3 regions of the Shinella sp. genome follow, and region 3 is predicted to be linked to each of the others. Evidence: riboswitches for the same ligand, from Rfam matches in the RefSeq annotation. Region 3 holds a riboswitch; each other region holds the start of a gene.
The links. A riboswitch is a leader RNA that binds a small molecule or an ion and turns the genes downstream of it on or off. The one in region 3 is predicted to bind thiamine pyrophosphate.

Region 1 (6,945 bases), on a different contig from region 3:
CGACTCCATGGCTTCGCAGCCCGAAATCGAAATTTTCGATCCGGCCGAGATTCGCTCGGCGACAGCCATCGTGCTGCCGAACCTGCCGAAAGGCTGGACCGTGGTCGATACCCAGGTCTTCCCATCCGCCTACGGCCCGAGCGTCGAACTGGTGCTTGAACCCCGCAAGGGCGAACGCCTGTCGCTTTTCGCCGTGCGCCCCGGCTCCTTTGCCGTGCAGCACGTCCTGCTCTTCCACGCCGACAATGCCCGGGCCGCCTACTGGCAGATCGGCGAGGTCGCTTATGCGCTGGTGTCGGAAAGCCGGAAGGCCGACGACCTGGCGGAAACCGCGCGGGATCTCTCGCGCACGCTTTACTGATCAACCGTTCCACCGAAGGAGACCCATGATGGAACCCGTACAACAGCGATTTGGCTACGGCGCACAGGCGCAGTCGGCCGCCCTCTTCGACGAGGGCCTGCGCAAGCACATGCTGCGCGTCTACAACTACATGGGCGCAGGCCTGGTCATCACCGGCCTCGTCGCCTTCATCGTCGGCTCGACGCCGGCGCTTTACGTGCCGATCTTCTCGTCGCCGCTGAAGTGGGTGGTGATGCTGGCGCCGCTCGCCTTCGTCTTCTTCTTCTCGTTCAAGATCCAGACCATGTCGGCCAGCACGGCACAGATGATGTTCTGGGCCTTCTGCGCCGTCATGGGCCTGTCGCTCGCCTCGGTGTTCCTCGTCTTCACCGGCACGAGCATCGCGCGCACCTTCTTCATTGCAGCCACGATGTTCGGCACGACGAGCCTCTACGGCTACGTGACGAAGCGTGACCTGTCGAAGTTCGGCTCGTTCCTGATCATGGGCCTGATCGGCGTCGTCATCGCCTCGATCGTCAACATCTTCCTCGGTTCGAGCGCCCTGCAATTCGCGATTTCCGTGATCGGCATCCTCGTGTTCGTCGGCCTCACCGCCTGGGACACCCAGAACATCAAGTCGCAATATGCCGAAAACATCGACCAGGAATCGCAGCAGAAAATGGCCGTGTTCGGTGCGCTTTCGCTCTACCTGAACTTCGTCAACATCTTCCAGTTGCTGCTGAATTTCACCGGCGAACGCGAATAGTTTTCGCACTGATTTCAAAGGAAACGGCGGGGCAAAACCCCGCCGTTTCTGTTTGTGCGCACCGCAACAAAACGTAAGAAAAAACTTACATATTTTACCGTGTTGACAAATCGCCCCGTAGCGTCTTTGCTTAAGGCATTCACCAGGGGGGTCCCGACAAGGGGCTGAGATTCTGCTAGCTTTCGCAGCGCAGTGACCCGTTGAACCTGATCCAGTTCATACTGGCGTAGGGACGGTGCAAGCGCTGTTTTGACAGGTGGTCCGACGTCCGGATTCCGTGTCGGCGTCTTTCCATCATTCCGGCTCTAGGACTGGGTCTCCAAACGAAAACTTGGAGCCTCACGATGAATATTGCCGCCCAAAAGCTTACCCCCACCGTCACCACCGGCGCCCTGCCCGCCTCGCGCAAGATCCACATCGCCGGCGAACAGCACCCGCATATCCGCGTGCCGATGCGCGAGATTTCCCTGCACCCGACCTCCGGCGAGCCGCCGGTCGTGGTCTACGATGCCTCCGGCCCCTACACCGACCTCAGCCATGTCGTCGCAATCGAAGGCGGCTTGCCGCGGCTACGCGAAACGTGGGTTTCAGCCCGCGGCGACACTGTGGGCTATGAGGGCCGCCACATCCGCCCGGAAGACAACGGTTTTGCCACCGGCGAACGCCTGACGCCGGAATTCCCCGTCCGCAACCATCCCCGCCGGGCGACGGACGGCAAGGCGGTGACCCAGCTTGCCTATGCCCGCGCCGGCATCATCACGCCGGAAATGGAATTCATCGCCATCCGCGAAAACCTCGGCCGCAAGGCGGCAAAGGAGGCGCTTGCCCGCGACGGCGAGAGTTTTGGCGCACACATTCCGGATTTCGTCACGCCGGAATTCGTTCGCCAGGAAGTCGCGAGCGGCCGCGCCGTCATCCCCGCCAATATCAACCATCCGGAAGCCGAGCCGATGATCATCGGCCGGAATTTTCTGGTGAAGATCAACGCCAATATCGGCAATTCCGCCGTCACTTCTTCCATGGCGGAGGAGGTCGAAAAGATGGTCTGGGCGATCCGCTGGGGTGCGGATACCGTCATGGATCTCTCCACCGGCCGCAACATCCACAATATCCGCGAATGGATCATCCGCAATTCGCCCGTTCCGATCGGCACGGTGCCGCTCTACCAGGCGCTGGAAAAGGTCAATGGCATTGCCGAGGACCTGACCTGGGAAGTCTACCGCGACACGTTGATCGAACAGGCCGAGCAGGGCGTCGACTATTTCACCATCCACGCCGGCGTGCGCCTTCCCTACATCCCGCTCACCGTCAATCGCGTTACCGGCATCGTCTCGCGCGGCGGCTCGATCATGGCGAAGTGGTGTCTCCATCACCATCGCGAAAGCTTCCTCTACGAGCATTTCGAGGAAATCTGTGACATCTGCCGCGCCTATGATGTCACCTTCTCGCTCGGCGATGGCCTGCGCCCCGGCTCGATTGCCGACGCAAACGATGCGGCACAGTTTGCCGAACTTGAGACGCTCGGCGAGCTGACAAAGATCGCCTGGGCGAAGGACTGCCAGGTCATGATCGAAGGCCCCGGCCATGTGCCGATGCACAAGATCAAGGAGAACATGGACAAGCAGCTGCAAGTCTGCGGCGAGGCCCCGTTCTACACGCTTGGGCCGCTGACGACCGACATCGCTCCCGGCTACGACCACATCACATCGGGCATCGGTGCGGCGATGATCGGCTGGTTCGGCACCGCCATGCTCTGCTACGTCACGCCGAAAGAACATCTCGGCCTGCCGGATCGCAACGACGTGAAGGTCGGCGTCATTACCTACAAGATCGCGGCGCATGCCGCCGATCTCGCCAAGGGCCATCCGGCGGCAAAACTACGCGACGACGCATTGTCGCGCGCCCGTTTCGAGTTCCGCTGGGAGGACCAGTTCAACCTCTCGCTCGACCCGGAAACGGCGCGCTCCTTCCACGACGAGACGTTGCCGAAGGAAGCGCACAAGGTGGCGCATTTCTGCTCCATGTGCGGCCCGAAATTCTGCTCCATGCGCATCTCGCACGATATCCGCGCCGAAGCGCAGAAGGAGGGGCTGGAGGCAATGGCCGCAAAGTTCCGCGAGGGCGGCGACCTCTACATGCCGCTCGGTCAAACGCCGGCCGGAGAATGACCATGCGCGTTCTCGTCAAGGGGGCCGGCGTTGCCGGCCTGACGGTCGCCTGGCAGCTCTATCGCCACGGCTTCGACGTCACGATTGCAGAGCGCGCCGGAAAAGTCGGCACCGGCGCCTCCGGCTTTGCCGGCGGCATGCTGGCACCGTGGTGCGAGCGGGAAAGCGCCGAGGAGCCAGTGCTGACGCTCGGACGCATGGCCGCCGACTGGTGGGAGGCCGCCCTGCCCGGCCATGTGTACCGTCGCGGCACCCTGGTCGTCGCTGGCGGCCGCGATGCCGGCGAACTCGACCGTTTTGCCGGCCGCACCAGCGGCTGGGAATGGCTGGACGATGCAGGGATCTCGGCTCTCGAGCCGGATCTCGCCGGCCGTTTCCGCAAGGCGCTGTTCTTCCGGCAGGAGGCGCATCTCGATCCTCGCAAGGCGCTTTCCGCGTTGACCGCAGGCCTTGAAGAGGCGCGCATGCGTTTCCTCTTCGGCGCAGCCGGCGAGCCAGCCCGCTACGATCGGGTGATCGACTGCACGGGTGCTGCCCGGATCGGCCGCCTTCCGAACCTTCGGGGCGTGCGCGGAGAAATGCTGTCGCTCGAAAGCGACGAGATAACCCTCTCCCGCCCCGTCCGCCTACTGCATCCACGCCATCCGATCTACATCGTGCCGCGCGACAAGGGCCGCTTTATGGTCGGCGCGACCATGATCGAAAGTGAGGATACCGGCCCCATCACCGCCCGTTCGCTGATGGAGTTGCTCAATGCCACATACGCGCTCCACCCCGCCTTCGGGGAAGCGCGGCTTGTGGAAACAGGCGCAGGCGTGCGTCCTGCCTACCCCGACAACCTGCCCCGTGTGACGGAAGACGGCGACACTCTCCACGTCAATGGCTTCTACCGGCACGGCTTTCTGCTCGCCCCTGCCATGGCGGGCGAGGTCGCACGGCGGCTTCTGGCAGAACAGAGACAACCGGAAAGGCGGGCATCATGACCTTCATCATCAATGGCGAGGAACAGCAGGTTGCGGCCGCCACACTCGCCGACCTGCTCTCCACCCTCGACTACGAGGGCGAATGGCTGGCGACGGCGGTGAACGGTGAGCTGGTGCACCACGAGGATCGCGCCGGCTTCACGCTTGGAGACCGTGACCGCATCGAAATCCTGTCACCCATGCAGGGAGGCTGATGTGTTGAAGCTTTATGATATCGAGGTTCAATCCCGCCTGCTGCTCGGCACCGCGCGTTATCCTTCCCCCGCCATTCTGGCCGAGTCGGTGCGGCGCTCCAAAACGGAAATCGTCACCGTATCGCTGCGCCGGGAGACGTCCGGCGGCAAGGCGAGTGGCGCCTTCTTCGAGCTGATCCGTGAGCTCGGCGTGCGCGTCCTGCCCAATACCGCCGGCTGCCACAGCGTGCAGGAGGCTGTGCTGACGGCGAAGATGGCGCGGGAGGTTTTCCGCACCGACTGGATCAAGCTGGAGGTGATCGGCCATCACGATACGCTGCAGCCCGATGTCTTCGGCCTCATCGAGGCGGCCCGCATCCTGAGTGGTGAGGGTTTTCAGGTCTTTCCCTACACGACCGACGATCTCGTCGTGGCAGAAAAGCTGCTGGAAGCCGGCTGCCGGGTGCTCATGCCCTGGTGCGCGCCGATCGGCTCGGCCATGGGGCCGGTCAATCCGATGGCGCTGCGCACGTTCCGTGCACACTTTCCGGATGTGCCGCTGATCGTCGATGCCGGCATCGGCCGCCCCTCGCACGCCGCCCAGGTCATGGAACTCGGCTACGACGCCGTGCTCCTCAACACCGCCGTCGCCGGCGCCGGCGATCCGGCCGCCATGGCCGAAGCCTTCGCGCTTGCCATCGCGGCCGGCCACCTCGCCCACGCTGCCGTCCCGCTCGAGCCGCGCGACATGGCCGTTCCCTCCACCCCCGTCATCGGAAAGGCCGTCTTCTCATGAAGCTCGACCCGTTCTACCTCATCGTCGACAGCGCCGACTGGATCGAGCGCCTCGTGCCGGTCGGCGTGAAACTCGTGCAGCTGCGCATGAAGGATTTGCCGGAGGACCGGCTGCGCGCGGAAATCCGGCGCGCAAAAACGATCTGCGCCGAACACGGCTGCCAGCTGATCATCAACGACTATTGGCGGGTCGCCATCGAGGAAGGCTGCGATTTCGTGCATCTCGGCCAGGAGGATCTGGTTACAGCCGATCTCGCCGCCATCCGCGCCGCCGGCATGAAGCTCGGCCTTTCCACCCATGACGAGGCCGAACTCGAAATCGCGCTGGCGGAAAAACCCGATTATGTGGCGTTGGGGCCGGTCTGGCCGACGATCCTGAAAAAGATGAAATGGGCACCGCAGGGCGTCGAACGGCTCAGGGACTGGAAAACACGCATCGCCCCTCTTCCGCTCGTCGCCATCGGCGGCCTTAACCCGGGTCGCCTCTCCGCCGTTTTCGAAAACGGTGCCGACAGTGCGGCCGTGGTGACCGACATTACGCTCAATGCCGACCCGGAGGCGCGCACACGCGAATGGATCGAGCGTACCGCGCGCTGGCGCTGATCAAAGCTTCCAGAGGCGTTTGGCATTGTCCGCGAAAACGCGCGCCTTATCCTCCAGGCTGACGCCGGAGAGCAGCGCCTGCGTCGCGCCGATCCAGGTGGAGAGCCCGCCGCCGAGCGTGCAGACCGGCCAGTCGCTGCCCCAGACCATGCGGTCGAAGCCGAAACTGTCCGCAACATGGGTAAAATAGGGTTTGAGATCCTCTAGCGTCCAGTTTTCCGCGCCATAGGCCGGAATGCCGGAAAGTTTTACCGTCACGTTCGGCCGGCGCGCAATCTCCGCGACCGGTCCCTTCCACACGTCAAAACCACCGCCCTTGATGTCCGGCACGCCGCAATGGTCGAGCACGAAGGAGACATCGGGGGCGAGGTCGGCCAAGGCGATCGCCTTTTCGATCTGGTGCGGCAAGACGCAGAGATCGAAATTGAGCCCGGTTCCCGCCAGTCGCTTGATGTTTTCCCGAAACAGCACGCCCTCGGAAACATCATCCGGCACGACGTGCAGCACACGGCGGAAGCCGCGCACGAAGGGATTGGCAAGCACCGTTTCCAGATAGGCCGGGAAATCCTGCACCTCCGGCCGGCAGGCGGCGATGGCGCCGACGAGCAGACTGCCTTCCTCCCGCGCGAGCGCTTCGACCATCTCTGTTTCCCGCGGAATATCGCTCTCCGCGACATCGACTTCCATATGCAAAGCGGCGACGATGCCGACCCTGCGCGCTTCGCGCGCATAGATTTCTTGCGTGAAATCGGCATCGAGCGGCGGCACGCTGGCGAGCCACGGATAGGAGAGCCGATCCCGGTAGATGAGATGCAGGTGTGTATCGATGATCATCCGGGCCTCCTCCAAGAATGGCAAAGACTGCCACATAAGAATGATCCATTCAAATACGAATTGCCGATCTGATTGAGTCTCACCCTTCCAATCCCGCGCCACCCCCCTAGTTCTCCCTGCAGGCATAGGAGAAACAAGATGAAGATCAGCGCACGCAACCGCCTCAAGGGCAAGATCGTCGAAGTCGTTCTCGGCGCAACGACCGCCCATGTCCGTATCGATGTCGGCGGCTCGATCATCACCGCGGCGATCACCAACGATGCGGTGAACGATTTAGGCCTTG
Region 2 (6,945 bases), on a different contig from region 3:
TCGACGCGTGCCGGCAATGGTTGTGGCGGCGTGCCGTCTGGTTCGTTCGGCGATCCGCTGACTGATGAAAATGACGTGCGTTCGGCCGGAGCGAAAATGCCCGGCGACGCTGGGAGATCGGCGCTGAGCGCCGGGGAAAGGCCAGTGGGGAAAGAGGGCTGCAAAGCGGTCGCGGCGGGCTGGTGGAGCGCCGATCGACCAATTCGGTGACGCGACACAAGCCCCGACGGGTGGCACGGCCCGGCAATCGCCGACTCGGATAGGCAGATTGCAAAGCGATTGGCGACGGTCGGTGTCAGGCAATGAACCGCACCGCTCGGGATCGGGATAGCAACAGCCACCCACCACGACGACACGTTAAATACGTATAAAACGGGTTTGATGGATCACGACCATAGCCTTCGCCACTTGCATGCCGGGTGGCAGACGTGGGCATGCGCAGCGAGACGATGGTGAAGATGAGCCGTGCGAGGATTGGGCGAACCGCTCCAAATGGCTTGCCCAACACGCACTTGCCGCGAGATGCACTGCCGGATAATCCTATGCCGTATATCTTCCCGGAGAACCGTCGTGCCCGAACCGGCCAGCCTCGTTGCCTTTGCCCTCATTGCCCTTGGCATGGTGCTGACGCCGGGACCGAACATGGTCTATCTCGTGTCCCGCTCGCTCTGCCAGGGGCCGGCCGCGGGCCTTGTCTCGCTCGGCGGCGTGGCGCTCGGCTTCGTCTTCTACATGTTCTCTGCGGCCCTCGGCATCACCGCGCTCCTGATGGCGGTGCCCTATGCCTATGATGCCTTGCGCTTTGCCGGTGCGCTTTATCTGGCGTGGCTTGCCTGGCAGGCGCTGCGTCCCGGCGGGCGCTCGGCCTTCGAGGTGCGGGCGCTGCCGCGCGACAGCAACCGCAAACTGTTCTTCATGGGGTTTTTGACCAATCTCCTGAATCCGAAGATCGCGGTGCTCTATCTCTCGCTGCTGCCACAGTTCATCGATCCGGCGAAAGGCAGCGTCTTCCTGCAATCGCTCGTGCTCGGCGGCATTCAGGTCGTGATCAGTGTCAGCGTCAATGCGCTGATCGCCGTGTCGGCCGGCTCCATCGCCCGGCTGCTCGCCGCTCGCCCGCGCTGGCTACTGATGCAGCGCTGGCTGATGGGCACGGTGCTGGCCGGCCTTGCCCTGCGCATGGCAACGGAAGCCCGGCGCTGATTCGAGCCATTCCAGCAAAAGCGGGCAGCGGCTTTGCGCAAAGCAAAGAGAAGAAGCGCGGAAAGCCTCTAAAATTCCGCCATCGGCGGCAGCGCGAAGGGTTTTTCCGGCCGCAGGTTTTCTGCACCACGCAGCATGAGAACCATGTCGCCCTCATCCTGCACGGCCGCGCCGTTCCACGCCAGCCGGTCGGGTGCGAAGCGGACGATCACGCCCGAAGGGGAAATCCCCAGGCTTGCGAGAATGTCCGCAAGGCTTGGAATGGACGCGCCGACGATGTCCAACAGCTCAAAGCAACCATGCTCGTCTAGTCGCCAGGCAACCACCGCATCGTGCTCTTCGAGCAAATCGAGCTTCACATCCGGCATCAGCAGGGCGTTGAAAAGGAACATTTCACGCTGGCGCATCGGTGAAAAACGGTCGGAAACCGGCTTGCGCCCGTCCAACAGTCGGCAAAGCAGCGTGACGTCGTCGTCACTTTGGATATGGAGTCGTCGCACGGGGCAAGCGCGTCCACCCTCCGGCGGCGGGCCGGAAAAGCGGTGTTGCGGCAGCGTTCGAAAACCGTGGCGTTCGTAAAGCCCCGGCGATTCCGTCAAGAGCGCGACGGCCTCAAAGCCCTTCGCATCGCAATGGTCGAGTGCCGCCTGCATGACGTCGCGGTAGAGCCCGCGGCCGCGATGGCTCGGCCGCACCGCGCCGGATTGCAGTCCGGCGGCGTGCAGGAAAACGCCGTCGACGACGAGGGGCAGGGCGAAGGCGCTGATATTGGCGACGCAGGCGCCGGCATCGTCGAACCAGGCAAAGGCCGTGCAGGTCGGATCCGGTCCTCCGAACCGGTCGAGCCCCGTCACGTCGATGCCAAAAGTGTCATCGAGCAGATCGGCGACTGCCTGCCAGGCGGCCGCATCATCAAAATAGTCCGTGCGGAAGGTAAGGCCCGGCCGGTCGACAGGCATGGTCTCAGCGAACGCCGGTCGAGCCGAAGCCGCCGGCACCACGGGTGGTCTCGCTCGTTTCCGCCGCCTCGCGAACAACAACCTGCGTCACGGGGGCGATTACCATCTGGGCGATGCGCATGCCACGTTCGATAACGAAGGGCTCCTCGCCGAGATTGGCGAGCAGCACCTTCACCTCGCCGCGATAATCGCTGTCGACCGTGCCGGGCGTGTTGAGGCAGGTGATGCCGTTCTTGAAGGCGAGGCCGGAGCGGGGGCGGATCTGGCCCTCGTAGCCATGCGGGATTTCGAAGACGAAGCCGGTCGGCACGAGCGCGCGTTTTCCGGGCGCCAGCGTCAGCGGCGCTTCGATCTCGACGGCGGCGCGCAGGTCCATGCCGGCAGCACCTGCGGTCTCGTAGGCGGGGAGCTCGATTTCCGCGCCATGCGGCAGGCGGACGAGGGAAAGGGTGGGCTTCGAAGGGGCGTGCGCGTTCATGGCGCCCATAAGCCGTGCCGTCGCTTTCACCGTCAATTGCATCTTCCCGACGGAGACTGTAAAGACGCGGCAACTCACAGGATATTGCAGAAAATGGCCGAAACCCTTGCCGAGGCGGTCTCCCGCCGCCGCACCTTCGCGATCATCGCGCACCCGGACGCTGGTAAAACCACCCTCACCGAAAAGCTCCTTCTGTTCGGCGGCGCCATCCAGCTTGCCGGCGAAGTGAAGGCGAAGAAGGATCGCATCCAGACCCGTTCGGACTGGATGAAGATCGAGCGCGAACGCGGCATCTCGGTCGTGACCTCGGTGATGACCTTCGAGTATGACGGCAACGTCTTCAATATTCTCGATACGCCCGGCCACGAAGACTTCGCCGACGACACCTACCGCACCCTGACGGCGGTGGATGCGGCCGTCATGGTCATCGACGCGGCCAAGGGTATCGAACCGCGCACGCTAAAACTCTTCGAGGTTTGTCGCTTGCGCGACATCCCGATCATCACTTTCGTCAACAAGATGGACCGTGAGAGCCGCGATTCCTTCGAGATCCTCGACGAGGTCGAGGAGAAGCTGGCGCTCGATACCGCGCCGATCACCTGGCCGGTCGGCCGCTCGAAGACCTTCTGCGGCTCCTTCCACCTCGCCGAAGGCACGTTCCGCGGCTCCGATAAGCAGGTGCAGCCGACGAAGATCGACGACCCTGCGGTCGTTGCCAAGAACCTGCCGGAAAACGAGCGCGAGACCTTCATCGAGGAACTCGAGCTTGCCCGCGGGGTCTGCCGACCGTTCGATCGGCAGGCCTTCCTCGAAGGCCACATGACGCCGGTCTTTTTCGGCTCGGCGCTGCGCAATTTCGGCGTACGCGATCTGATCAACGCGCTCGGCGCCATCGCGCCGCCGCCGCGTGACCAGATTGCCGACGTGCGCAAGGTGCATGCGGCCGAAGACAAGATGACGGCCTTCGTCTTCAAGATCCAGGCGAACATGGACCCGAACCATCGCGACCGCATCGCCTTTGCCCGCGTCTGCTCCGGCATGCTGGAGCGCGGCATGAAGGTGCGCCTTGCCCGTACGGGCAAGCAGATCGGCCTGTCGGCGCCGCAGTTCTTCTTTGCCTCGCAGCGCCAGCTGGCCGACACGGCCTATGCCGGCGACGTGGTGGGTATTCCCAACCACGGCACGCTGCGCATCGGCGATACGCTGACCGAAGGCGAGGCGCTGGTCTTCGAAGGCGTGCCGAACTTCGCGCCGGAAATTCTCCGCCGCGTGCGGCTGGAAGACGCGATGAAGGCGAAGAAGCTGAAGGAGGCGCTCCAGCAGATGGCGGAAGAGGGCGTCGTGCAGCTCTTCTCGCCGGAAGACGGTTCGCCCGCCATCGTCGGCGTCGTTGGCGCGCTACAGCTTGATGTCTTGAAGGAGCGGCTTCAGGGAGAATACGGCCTGCCCGTCTCCTTCGAAATGTCGCGCTTCTCCGTCTGCCGCTGGATTTCTTCGGACAATCCCGCCGAGCTGGAAAAATTCGTCACCCAGCGCCGCGGCGATATTGCCCGCGACCTTGATGGCGATCCGGTGTTCCTGGCGCAGGATTCTTTCTCGTTGCGCTACGAGTCGGAGCGCTATCCGGCGATCAAGATGGTCGCCATCAAGGAATACCACGTCGCCAAGGCGTGATTGGCCCATGGTGATTGAACGGGTGCACCTGTCACTTTCGGCGTGACAGGTGCTGCGGCATTTGCGAAAACCTGCCCCGAGACAGGGGCGTCCGCCGTAAGGCGGGCTGAGAAGCACCCTTTGAACCTGAACCGGATCATGCCGGCGGAGGGAGTCGACTGGGTGCTGCCCGTCTGCTGCCTTCGTCGCGAGGAGGCGCGTTGACTGAGGCGATTGCAAACATTCTCTCGATCGCGGGCTCCGACCCTTCGGGCGGCGCCGGCATCCAGGCCGACCTCAAGACCTTTGCCGCCCGCGGCACCTATGGCATGGCGGTGCTGACCGCTTTGACGGCACAGAACACGCAGGGCGTCTCCGGCGTGCACCTCGTGCCTCCCGCCTTCGTCGCGGCGCAGATTTCGGATATTTTTGGCGACATTCGCGTGCATGCGGTGAAGATCGGCATGATCGCCTCGGCGGAAATCGCCGAGGCTGTCGCCAGGGCACTTTCGTCGCGTCGCGGGCTGCCGATCGTGGTGGATCCGGTGATGGTTGCGAAGGGTGGGGCATCCCTGCTGGAGAGCCAGGCCGTCGAGGCGCTGACGCGGCGCCTGCTGCCGCTTGCGACCGTGCTGACCCCCAACCTGCCGGAGGCGGCCGCGTTGCTCGGCGAGCCGGAGGCGATCGACCGCGCGGGAATGGAAGATCAGGCGAAGCGCTTGCTGGCGCTCGGCCCGAAGGCCGTGCTTTTGAAGGGTGGCCACCTGCCGGGTGGGCAAAGCCCCGATGTGCTTGCGACGACCGACGGGCAACGCTGGTTCGAGGGTGTGCGCGTGCTGACGCGCAACACCCACGGCACCGGTTGCTCGCTGTCGAGTGCGATCGCGGCGGAGCTTGGCAAGGGCAAGCCGCTTGCGGATGCCGTTGCCACCGCGAAGAGCTTCATCGCCGGCGCGGTGCGCACCTCGGATGCCCTTGCCGTTGGCTCCGGCCACGGACCGCTTCATCACTTCCACGCGCTCTGGACCTGATCGTCAGCGGTCTGCCAGTGCGAGCCGCAGGCCCATGAGGCCAAGGGCGGCCGCAAAGCTGCGCTGCGTCCAGACCATGATCTTTGGCCGGCTAAGGACCTGGTGTCGAAACCCTGCGGCAAGCGCGCCGTAGAGGGCGAAGACCAGGAAAGTGAGCAGCATGAAGATGCCGCCGAGAAAGAGCATTTGCGCCGTGGCGTCCGATGCGTCTGCCGGCACGAATTGCGGCAGGAATGCCAGAAAGAACAGCGAGAGTTTCGGGTTGAAGATATTGGTGAGGATGCCCTTTCGCACGATGCGAAGCGCGCGTTCGGCAGGTGCCTTTTCGTCCGCGATATCCAGCGCATTGCTATCCTTCAGCAGGCTCCACGCGATGAACAGAAGATAGGCGACGCCGATATAGCGCAGCACCTCGAAGGCAAGCGCGCTGGCATGCAGAACCGCGGCAAGGCCGACGACGCTGGCGAGGATATGCGGAATGATGCCGAGCGTGCAGCCGAAGGCGGCGAGCAGCCCGGCGCGAAAACCGCCGCTGATGCCGAGCGCCAGCGTGTAGATCACGCCGGTGCCCGGCAGCAGGATGACGACGAGCGAGGTAATAAGGAATTCAGTGGTCATGGCAGGTCCCGTGCATAGGAGGAGGTTGCAGGGGACACCGGAAGGGTATGATTGGTCTTGAACGAAATTGCAGGTTCAGGCGCTTGCGGCGAGATAGGCGCCGGGCGTGTAGCCGTAGCGGCGCGTAAAATTGCGCGTCATATGGCTCTGGTCGGCAAAACCCGCGGCAATCGCCACCTCGGCAAGCGCGGTGCCGCGTGAAATCATCCGCCGGGCGAGCTCGGTGCGGCGCTGGAGCAGATAGGCATGCGGCGTGAGGCCGGTGATGCGGGCGAAGTCGCGCACCAGACGGAAGCGGCCGAGCCCGCTTTCTGCGGCAAGCTCTTCGAGGGTGATCACGGAGGCGGGGTCGCTATCGAGGCGGTCGCGGGCGCGGTTGACGCGCGATGCGGCAGCGCTGCTGCTGTTCGGCGCCCGTTCCCGCAACACGGCTGCGAGCAGCATTAACAGGTGTTCGTCACGGCCGATGGACGTGGTGTGACGATCCAGCAGCGCGGTGAGGGCGGCGGCGGCGAGGCCCGCAATACGGCCATCCTCCAGCACGGGCGCATAAAACTCCTCGCGCGGCCGGCCTTCAAAAATGTCATCTGCAGCGGCGGCAACGACAGCCGGCTGTATATAGAGCATGCGCCAGGCGCGCGGGGCGTCGCCAAGCGGCGCGCCGTCATGCACCTCGCCGGGATTGACGGTGATGGTGTTGCCGGCTTCGGCCTCCACCATGCCGCGCCCGCTTGCCGATTTCTGCGCGCCGCGCTCGATCATGCCGACGCCATAGGCGTCATGGCTGTGGCGTGCAAAGACGTGGCTGCTTTCGGCGATCACCGCCTCGATGCCGTCTATACCCGTCCGCAAAATCTGGAAGTGCCCGGTCGCCATGGTTCAGTCCCGCTGCTCGGGCGGAAGGGCCGCCGTTTCGCCGAACCAGTTCATGGCGGACGCACACCAGCTCTGGCGCTTCGGCCTCAGGGCGGCCCGCTGATTGATGCTGCCCCAGCGGATGCCC
Region 3 (6,945 bases):
GTGAATTCAGGATGGTGATGCGATAGGACTGGTTCGGATTTTCCGAAACGAGCGTCAGAGCGCCGGCAATGCGCGCGACAAGCCGCTCGGTCTTGGCGTCCTTGTACTCACCGCCATAGCTCGCGACGATGCGTGGATGCTCGCGCGCGCCCATCTGGGCGCGCGGATCGTTCTTCTGCACCTCGTCGACGATCTGCGGATTGGACGATGGCGAGATCGTCGGCTCGTAGGTCTGCTCGATGATCGACTGGCAGCCGGAAAGCAGCATGCCGGCAAGCAGCAGCGCCGCGATGGGTCTGAAAACCCCGCGTCCGGATACCACTGCAGTGTCCTGCATTGCTTTCGCCATTTCTCTCGCCCACAGCCCTGACGGAGCCCATGCCCGAACAGCAACCTTGCGGTGCAGTCCGAACACGGATCCTCGCGTCCTCGAATAGAGGAGATAGACGCACCATACCCGGCCGGCAACCTCCTATTCGACAAACGCTTCCCTTGTGGCTCCGGTGACACAGGGGGGCGACCAAATTGTGGCACCGGGCGAGGGCGAAAACCCGCCCTACCCGCTAAATCGCGGAATGACCGAGGAATTTTGCAACCCCTGGCGGTTCCCGCCGCGATAGGAAGTCGCGCGCCGCCTCGTCGAGCACGATCGCACCGTCCTCGAGAAACAGCACCCGGTCGGCCAGCCGGCGGATATCGTCCGGTTGGTGGGTGATGAACAGCATCGTGCTCTTCGTCTCGGCGCGAAGCTCCAGAAGCAGCTTTGCCATGTCGGCCCGCATGGCAGGATCAAGCGCTGCGAACGGCTCGTCGAGCAGCAGGATCGGCCGGCGCCGCACCAGCGCGCGGGCGAGCGCCACACGCTGCCGCTCGCCGCCGGAGAGCGAGCCGGGCAGGCGTCGCTCGAAACCGCCAAGGCCGACGCGCGAGAGCGCCGAGAAAACACTCTGGCGCGCCGCCGTATCGAGCCGCAGCCCCGGATGGATGCCGAGCCCGACATTGTCGGCAATCGTTAGATGCGCGAAGAGATTGTTGTCCTGAAAGATGACCGAGACGGGCCGCTCCGCCGGTTCGCGCGCCGCCATGTCCTGACTGAGAAGGGCTACCGTCCCCGTCGCCGGCGTCTGGAAACCGGCGATCACGTTGAACAGCGTCGATTTCCCCGCCCCCGATGGCCCCGCCACGGCAACCGCTTCGCCGGCGGCAATGGCACAATCGAAGGCCAGCCGTTTCTCATCGAAGCGCACGGTGACATCGGTCAGGCGAACGGCGGTATCAGGCATCGCTGGAGGGTCTTTCCGTTGGACGCTCCGCCGCCGTCGAGGGCAGCGTCAGAGCCAGGCATATCAGGCCGAGGATCAGCGCGATGCCCGCCGCATCCGCCGTGCGATAGCTCGCCATGCGCGAGAACAGCAGCCAGGGCAGCGTGACAAAACCCTCGGCACCGAAGATGGCGACGGCCCCGAGATCGCCGAGCGACAGCGCCATGGCAAAGGCAAAGGCTGTCAGGAACGGTTTCTTGAGCGCCGGCCAGTCGATCCATAGCAGGCGATGCATCCCCGTGACGCCGAGGCTGAGCGCCAGCCGTGCTGTGCGCGCAAGATGCGTGCGATAGGCCGGCTCCAGCACGCGCACCACGAAGGGCAGCGCCATCAGCGCATTGATGACGGTGATGACGGCAGGCGCAAACCGCCCCGTCTCGCCGAACAGCCGCAGCACCAGAAACCAGCCCGTCGCGACGACGACCGGCGGCACGAGCAGGATGAGCGAACCGACCGCCGGCAGCGCGCGGCCCATCGCCCGCGTCGCAGCACCCGCACCGCCCGCCTCCGCAAGCCGCGGCACGAGAACGACCGGCAAGGCAATCGCGAGGCTGAGGCTCGCGGAAGCAAAGGAGATCGCAAGGCTGGTCAGCAGCGCCCGATGCAGCAGCGGATCGAGCGCCAGCCGCCCGAAATCCGCAGCCAGCCCCGCGGCAAGGGTCGCGGCGAGCGGCGCGGCGGTGAACAGCGTGAAAACGAGGATGACGACCCCATCGGCAAGGCGCCGCCGGCGCCCGTCGAAACGGCGGATGGCGCGGCCGGCCGTCGCACCTTCTTCCTGGGGACGCACAAACAGCGACAGCAGCCAGAGCAGCGCCGCCGTCACGGCGATCTGCAGGAAGGCCAGAAGCACGGCGCGCTGCGGATCGAAATCGAAGCGCAGCGCCTGGTAGATCGCCACCTCGATCGTCGTCGCCGCCGGCCCGCCGCCGAGCGTCAGGACGATGGTGAAACTCGTTGCGCAAAGCATGAAGACGAGCCCGGCAATGCCCGGCAAGACGCGCCGGATCACCGGCCATTCGATCAGCCGGAAGACGGCACCGCCGCCCATGCCGAGATTGGCCGACGACAGCCAGTATTCGGCCGGAATGCGGTCGAGCGCCGCGAGCAGGAAGCGGGCGGCGAGCGGCAGGTTGAAGAAGACGTGGGCAATCAGGATGCCGGCGAGCCCGTAGACGCTGACCGGGTTCTGCAAACCAGCGAACCGCAGCAGATCGTTGACCACACCCTGCCGCCCCCAGACCTCGATAATGCCAAGCGCGGCCACCAGTGCGGGCAGCCCGAGCGGCACGACGGAGAGGCGGATGATCCACACCCGTCCCCGAAAATCCCGCTGTCGCGCCAGCGCGCGGGCGACGGGAATGGCAAGCAGGAGGGAAAGCCCGGTCGAAAGTGTCGCCTGCATCAGGGTAAACTGCGCCACGCGCCAGATATAGGCGTCGAACCGCGGCGCATCGCCACCGCCGGCATGCGCCAGCAGCATCACCGTCGCCACGCCGACGAAAGCAAGCACGCCGCCGAGGGCAAGGCCCCCGGCGACGCGCAATGTCTTTCGTTCAGCGCGTGCGAAGATCACGTTACTTGGCGCTCATCGCGGCCAGCCATTCGTCGATCCAGGCCTTGCGGTTCGCCGCCACCTCGTCCGATGCCATCAGGAAGGTCTTTTCCGGCTTGACCAGCGCGTCGAAGGCGGCCGGCAGCGGTTCCTTCGTCTTGGCGGCCGGCATCATCCAGTTGGTTTCCGGGATGATCGACTGGAAGTCAGGTCCGGTCATGAAGGTCAGGAACTGCTTTGCCAGGTCCTTGTCGTCGGAGGTGCGCGTCAGGCCGGCCACCTCGATCTGCACATAATGCCCTTCGGAGAAGGCGGCCGCCTTGTAGCGCTCCGACTTTTCCGCGATCACATGGTAGGCCGGCGAGGTCGTGTAGGACAGCACCATCGGCGCCTCGCCCTTGGTGAACAGGCCGTACGCTTCCGACCAGCCGGGCGTCACCGTCAAGACGCGGTTCTTGAGCGTGCCCCAGGCCTCGCTCGCCTTGTCGCCATAGACCGACTTCACCCAGAGCAGCAGGCCGAGCCCCGGCGTCGAGGTGCGCGGGTCCTCGATGACGATCTTCTGCGACGGATCGCCCTCGACCAGTTCCTTCAGGCTCGTCGGCGGATTTTTCACCGTTTCGGTGTCGTAGATCACGGCGAAATGGCCGTAGTCATAGGGCAGGAACGTATCGTCGGAAAAACCGCCCGGCACCGTCAGCCCCTCGGGCGTCAGGCCGTGCGCCTCGAAAAGCCCGGTCGCCTTCGCCTCGGTAATAAGGTTGGTGTCGAGGCCGAGCACCACGTCGGCCTTCGTGCCCTCGCCTTCCAGCTTCAGGCGCGTCAACAGCTCGACGCCGTCGGCGACGCCGACCCATTCGACCGTGCAGCCGCAGGTCTTTTCGAAGGCTTCCTTGACCTTCGGGCCGGGGCCCCATTCGGAAACGAAGCTTTCATAGGTGTAGATCGTCAGCGTCTTGTCCTGCGCGAAGGCGGGAAAGGCGATGGAAACGGCAAGTGCCGCAATCGAGGACAATACAATCTTGCGCATCCGCGCCTCCTAGTCTGTTCACAAACGGGAATAGGGCGCTGGAATGTGCCGTCTAATCCCTCCGCCGGTACGAGCCGGATCAGGTTCTTCGGGTTGGCGAAACCGCCTCTCAGCCCGTGGATCGAAACCCACAAGCACCCCGTTAGAGCAGGAAAAGGCATAATCCCGCTTGTGACAGTACGCAAGAGTTTTGCGGGCACGCGTCGTCCGGGTGACGTAAAACGGCACGGTCGCACCCTGTTCCATGCGGAACAGCGCGGTGCGAAGCGATGTGGGAAAGTCCAATCACCGGATGAGAGAGGCTCATCCCCGAGATCAGGAGAAACCCCATGCGCAAGATCATCCTTTCCGCCGCCATCGCCTTCGTCGCCGCGGTTTCCTTCGCCGCCCCCTCGCAGGCCGGCTACTACAGCTACGGCCACAAGCCATACTGCTTCATCAAGAAGGTGAAGTCCTACGACTACTACGGCAACGTCATCATCAAGAAGATCAAGGTCTGCAAATAAGCCGACCGCCCACTGACCTCCCCGAAAACCCGGATGTCCCTGCATCCGGGTTTTTTGCTGTTTTGGATAGGGCAGTGTGTTGAGGCTTGCCTGAAGGTGGCCCGGAATGATGGTGCGCAAGCGACGGGACAACTGAGACGGCAAACGCCAGCGCGAATGGATGCGCCGGAGTGAACCCGTGGGCATGAGTGCCGTAGATCGGCTAAGTACAAGAGTGTGTTGACGAACTTGACCAAATGGCGCAAGAAAAACACTATGAGTGTTCACACACGAGAGGAACTGGAACGCATCTCTCGCTTGGCGAGGAGAGAATTTTCTTGCGCACTAATGTCAGATACAAAATGGCGCAAACTCTTCTTGGGATTGTCTAAAGCTCGAGAGCCGGAGAGCCAGATGCTTGTCCAATTCCTCGAGGTAGTTGACGTTCACGTCATGCATATCCCAGTAGAGAACGCACTGTGGTGCCCCCTACCCTATATCGATACACACGAGTTCGGTCCCGTCGAACTTCGAGCGATCGAGTGGTTAGAAATTCCCAAAATTGCCAGTTGGCCAAGAAGCAACAATCTCCCTCCACGCCAGATCGTGCAGGATTTGGATAAATTTCGCGTAGCTCTTCGTGGATTCGGCCACTTCCCATTGATCGAAATGCAGCAAGGGATGCGGTTCGAAGGTTACAAAAGATAAAGCTCCAAACCCCTCCAAATTGAGAAGCCAAAGCTTAGGCACCCTCACCTGCGCCCGATCATGCTTGTACCCCTGACCAGCCGCACGATCGCACTAATCGTCGTGCTTTGTCTCGCAGAGTGACATTTTAACTTTGCAGAATCCGCCGCGTGGATATCCCTGCTGGAACGCCCGGATGAACGGACAAAACGCCAAAATCTTTCCCTTTCGCAAAAACATGCGCTAAGGGCATCAGCCATGACCTTGCCGGCACCGACAGACCCGACCTTTGCCGTCCTCCTGGGAGGCGCGCTCCATCCGACGCCGCGGCTCTTCGCGGATATAGCCGGCGCGCGTGTCGTGGCCGCCGATGGCGGCATGCGGCATGCGGCAGCGCTTCGCGTGACGCCGGAAATCTGGGTTGGCGATTTCGATTCCACGCCGCCGGAACTGCTGGCCGCCTGGCCGGACATCGAGCGCCAGCCCTATCCCGTCGCCAAGAACGAGACCGACGGCGCCATCGCCGTCTCGGTCGCCACCGAACGCGGCGCAAAAAACATCGTGCTCGCCGGCGCGCTCGGCGGCGAACGCAGCGACCATGCCTTGATGCACCTCCTGCACGCCGTCTCGCTGGAAGAGCAGGGGTTTTCGATAAAACTCACCTCCGGCGAGGAAGAGGCCTGGCCGTTGTTGCCGGGCAGCCGCGACATCGACCTGCCGAAAGGCAGTCTGTTCTCCGTTCTCGGCCTCTCGCCGCTTGCCGGCCTCGATATCGGCAACGTGCGCTATCCGCTGAAGAATTTTTCACTGCCCTTCGGTGCATCCCGCACCATTTCCAACGTCGCGGAAGGCGCAATCCGCCTTTCGCTCGCCTCCGGCCGCGCGATCCTCATCGCAAGGCCCTATGACCTTTCAGGAGCCTGACCCTTGGCACCGCCAATCCTCAAACTCGACGACATCTTCCTGAGCTTCGGCGGCACGCCGCTGCTTGCCGGCGCCAGCCTTCAGATCGAGCCCGGCGACCGCATCTCACTCGTCGGCCGCAACGGCTCCGGCAAGTCGACGCTGATGAAGATCGCCGCCGGCCTTGCCGAGGCGCAGTCCGGCGAGGTGTTCCGCCATCCGTCGGCCACCATCCGCTACCTGCACCAGGCGCCGGATTTCGACGGCTACGACACGGTGGCCGCCTATGCGGAAGCCGGCCTCGGCCCAAGCGATGATCCCTACCGCGTCACCTACCTGCTCGAACATCTCGGCCTCAACGGCACGGAGGACCCGAAGTCGCTTTCGGGCGGCGAGGCGCGCCGGGCAGCCCTTGCCCGCGTCATGGCGCCGGAACCGGATATTCTTCTGCTCGACGAGCCGACCAACCATCTCGACCTGCCAACCATCGAATGGCTGGAAGGCGAGTTGCAATCGACGCGCTCGGCCCTCGTCGTCATCTCGCACGACCGTCGTTTCCTCGAAAAGGTCTCCAACGCCACCGTCTGGCTCGATCGCGGCCAGTCGCGCCGACTCAATCGGGGTTTTGGCCATTTCGAAGCCTGGCGCGACGAGGTGCTGGAGGCCGAAGAGCTGGAACAGCACAAGCTCGGCAAGTCGATCGAGCGCGAGGAACACTGGTTGCGCTATGGCGTGACGGCACGGCGCAAGCGCAACATGCGCCGCCTCGGTGCGTTGCATGACCTGCGCTCGCGCTATCGCGGCCACAAGGGTCCGCAGGGCAGCGTGCAGGCGAGCGCCTCCGACGCGCAAGAGTCCGGCAAGCTGGTCATTGAGGCAGACAAGATCACCAAGGCCTACGGCGAGCGCACCATCGTCGCGCCCTTCTCGATCCGCGTGCATCGCGGCGATTGCATCGGCCTC

Region 1: another riboswitch for thiamine pyrophosphate. It lies ahead of thiC (phosphomethylpyrimidine synthase ThiC); the one in region 3 lies ahead of thiB (thiamine ABC transporter substrate binding subunit).
Region 2: another riboswitch for thiamine pyrophosphate. It lies ahead of thiD (bifunctional hydroxymethylpyrimidine kinase/phosphomethylpyrimidine kinase); the one in region 3 lies ahead of thiB (thiamine ABC transporter substrate binding subunit).

Annotation. Positions count from the first base shown of each region.
Region 1 covers NZ_JBQVPI010000006.1:44,712-51,656, reverse strand. Annotated here, with positions in the region: gene ACT6VE_RS13140 (anti-sigma factor family protein) at 1-361, shown strand, start outside; gene ACT6VE_RS13135 (Bax inhibitor-1/YccA family protein) at 390-1,106, shown strand; TPP riboswitch at 1,241-1,357, shown strand; gene thiC (phosphomethylpyrimidine synthase ThiC) at 1,451-3,274, shown strand; gene thiO (glycine oxidase ThiO) at 3,277-4,257, shown strand; gene thiS (sulfur carrier protein ThiS) at 4,254-4,451, shown strand; gene ACT6VE_RS13115 (thiazole synthase) at 4,453-5,226, shown strand; gene ACT6VE_RS13110 (thiamine phosphate synthase) at 5,223-5,828, shown strand; gene ACT6VE_RS13105 (amidohydrolase family protein) at 5,829-6,662, opposite strand; gene ACT6VE_RS13100 (TOBE domain-containing protein) at 6,801-6,945, shown strand, end outside.
Region 2 covers NZ_JBQVPI010000009.1:54,876-61,820, forward strand. Annotated here, with positions in the region: gene ACT6VE_RS17765 (LysE family translocator) at 619-1,203, shown strand; gene ACT6VE_RS17770 (GNAT family N-acetyltransferase) at 1,272-2,162, opposite strand; gene dut (dUTP diphosphatase) at 2,167-2,640, opposite strand; gene ACT6VE_RS17780 (peptide chain release factor 3) at 2,734-4,314, shown strand; TPP riboswitch at 4,388-4,484, shown strand; gene thiD (bifunctional hydroxymethylpyrimidine kinase/phosphomethylpyrimidine kinase) at 4,515-5,324, shown strand; gene ACT6VE_RS17790 (LysE family translocator) at 5,328-5,942, opposite strand; gene ACT6VE_RS17795 (AraC family transcriptional regulator) at 6,018-6,818, opposite strand; gene ACT6VE_RS17800 (GFA family protein) at 6,822-6,945, opposite strand, start outside.
Region 3 covers NZ_JBQVPI010000007.1:119,456-126,400, reverse strand. Annotated here, with positions in the region: gene ACT6VE_RS15110 (M48 family metalloprotease) at 1-268, opposite strand, end outside; gene thiQ (thiamine ABC transporter ATP-binding protein) at 564-1,283, opposite strand; gene thiP (thiamine/thiamine pyrophosphate ABC transporter permease) at 1,276-2,895, opposite strand; gene thiB (thiamine ABC transporter substrate binding subunit) at 2,900-3,907, opposite strand; TPP riboswitch at 3,947-4,059, opposite strand; gene ACT6VE_RS15090 (hypothetical protein) at 4,237-4,413, shown strand; gene ACT6VE_RS15085 (DUF6678 family protein) at 4,669-5,100, shown strand; gene ACT6VE_RS15080 (thiamine diphosphokinase) at 5,338-6,003, shown strand; gene ACT6VE_RS15075 (ABC-F family ATP-binding cassette domain-containing protein) at 6,007-6,945, shown strand, end outside.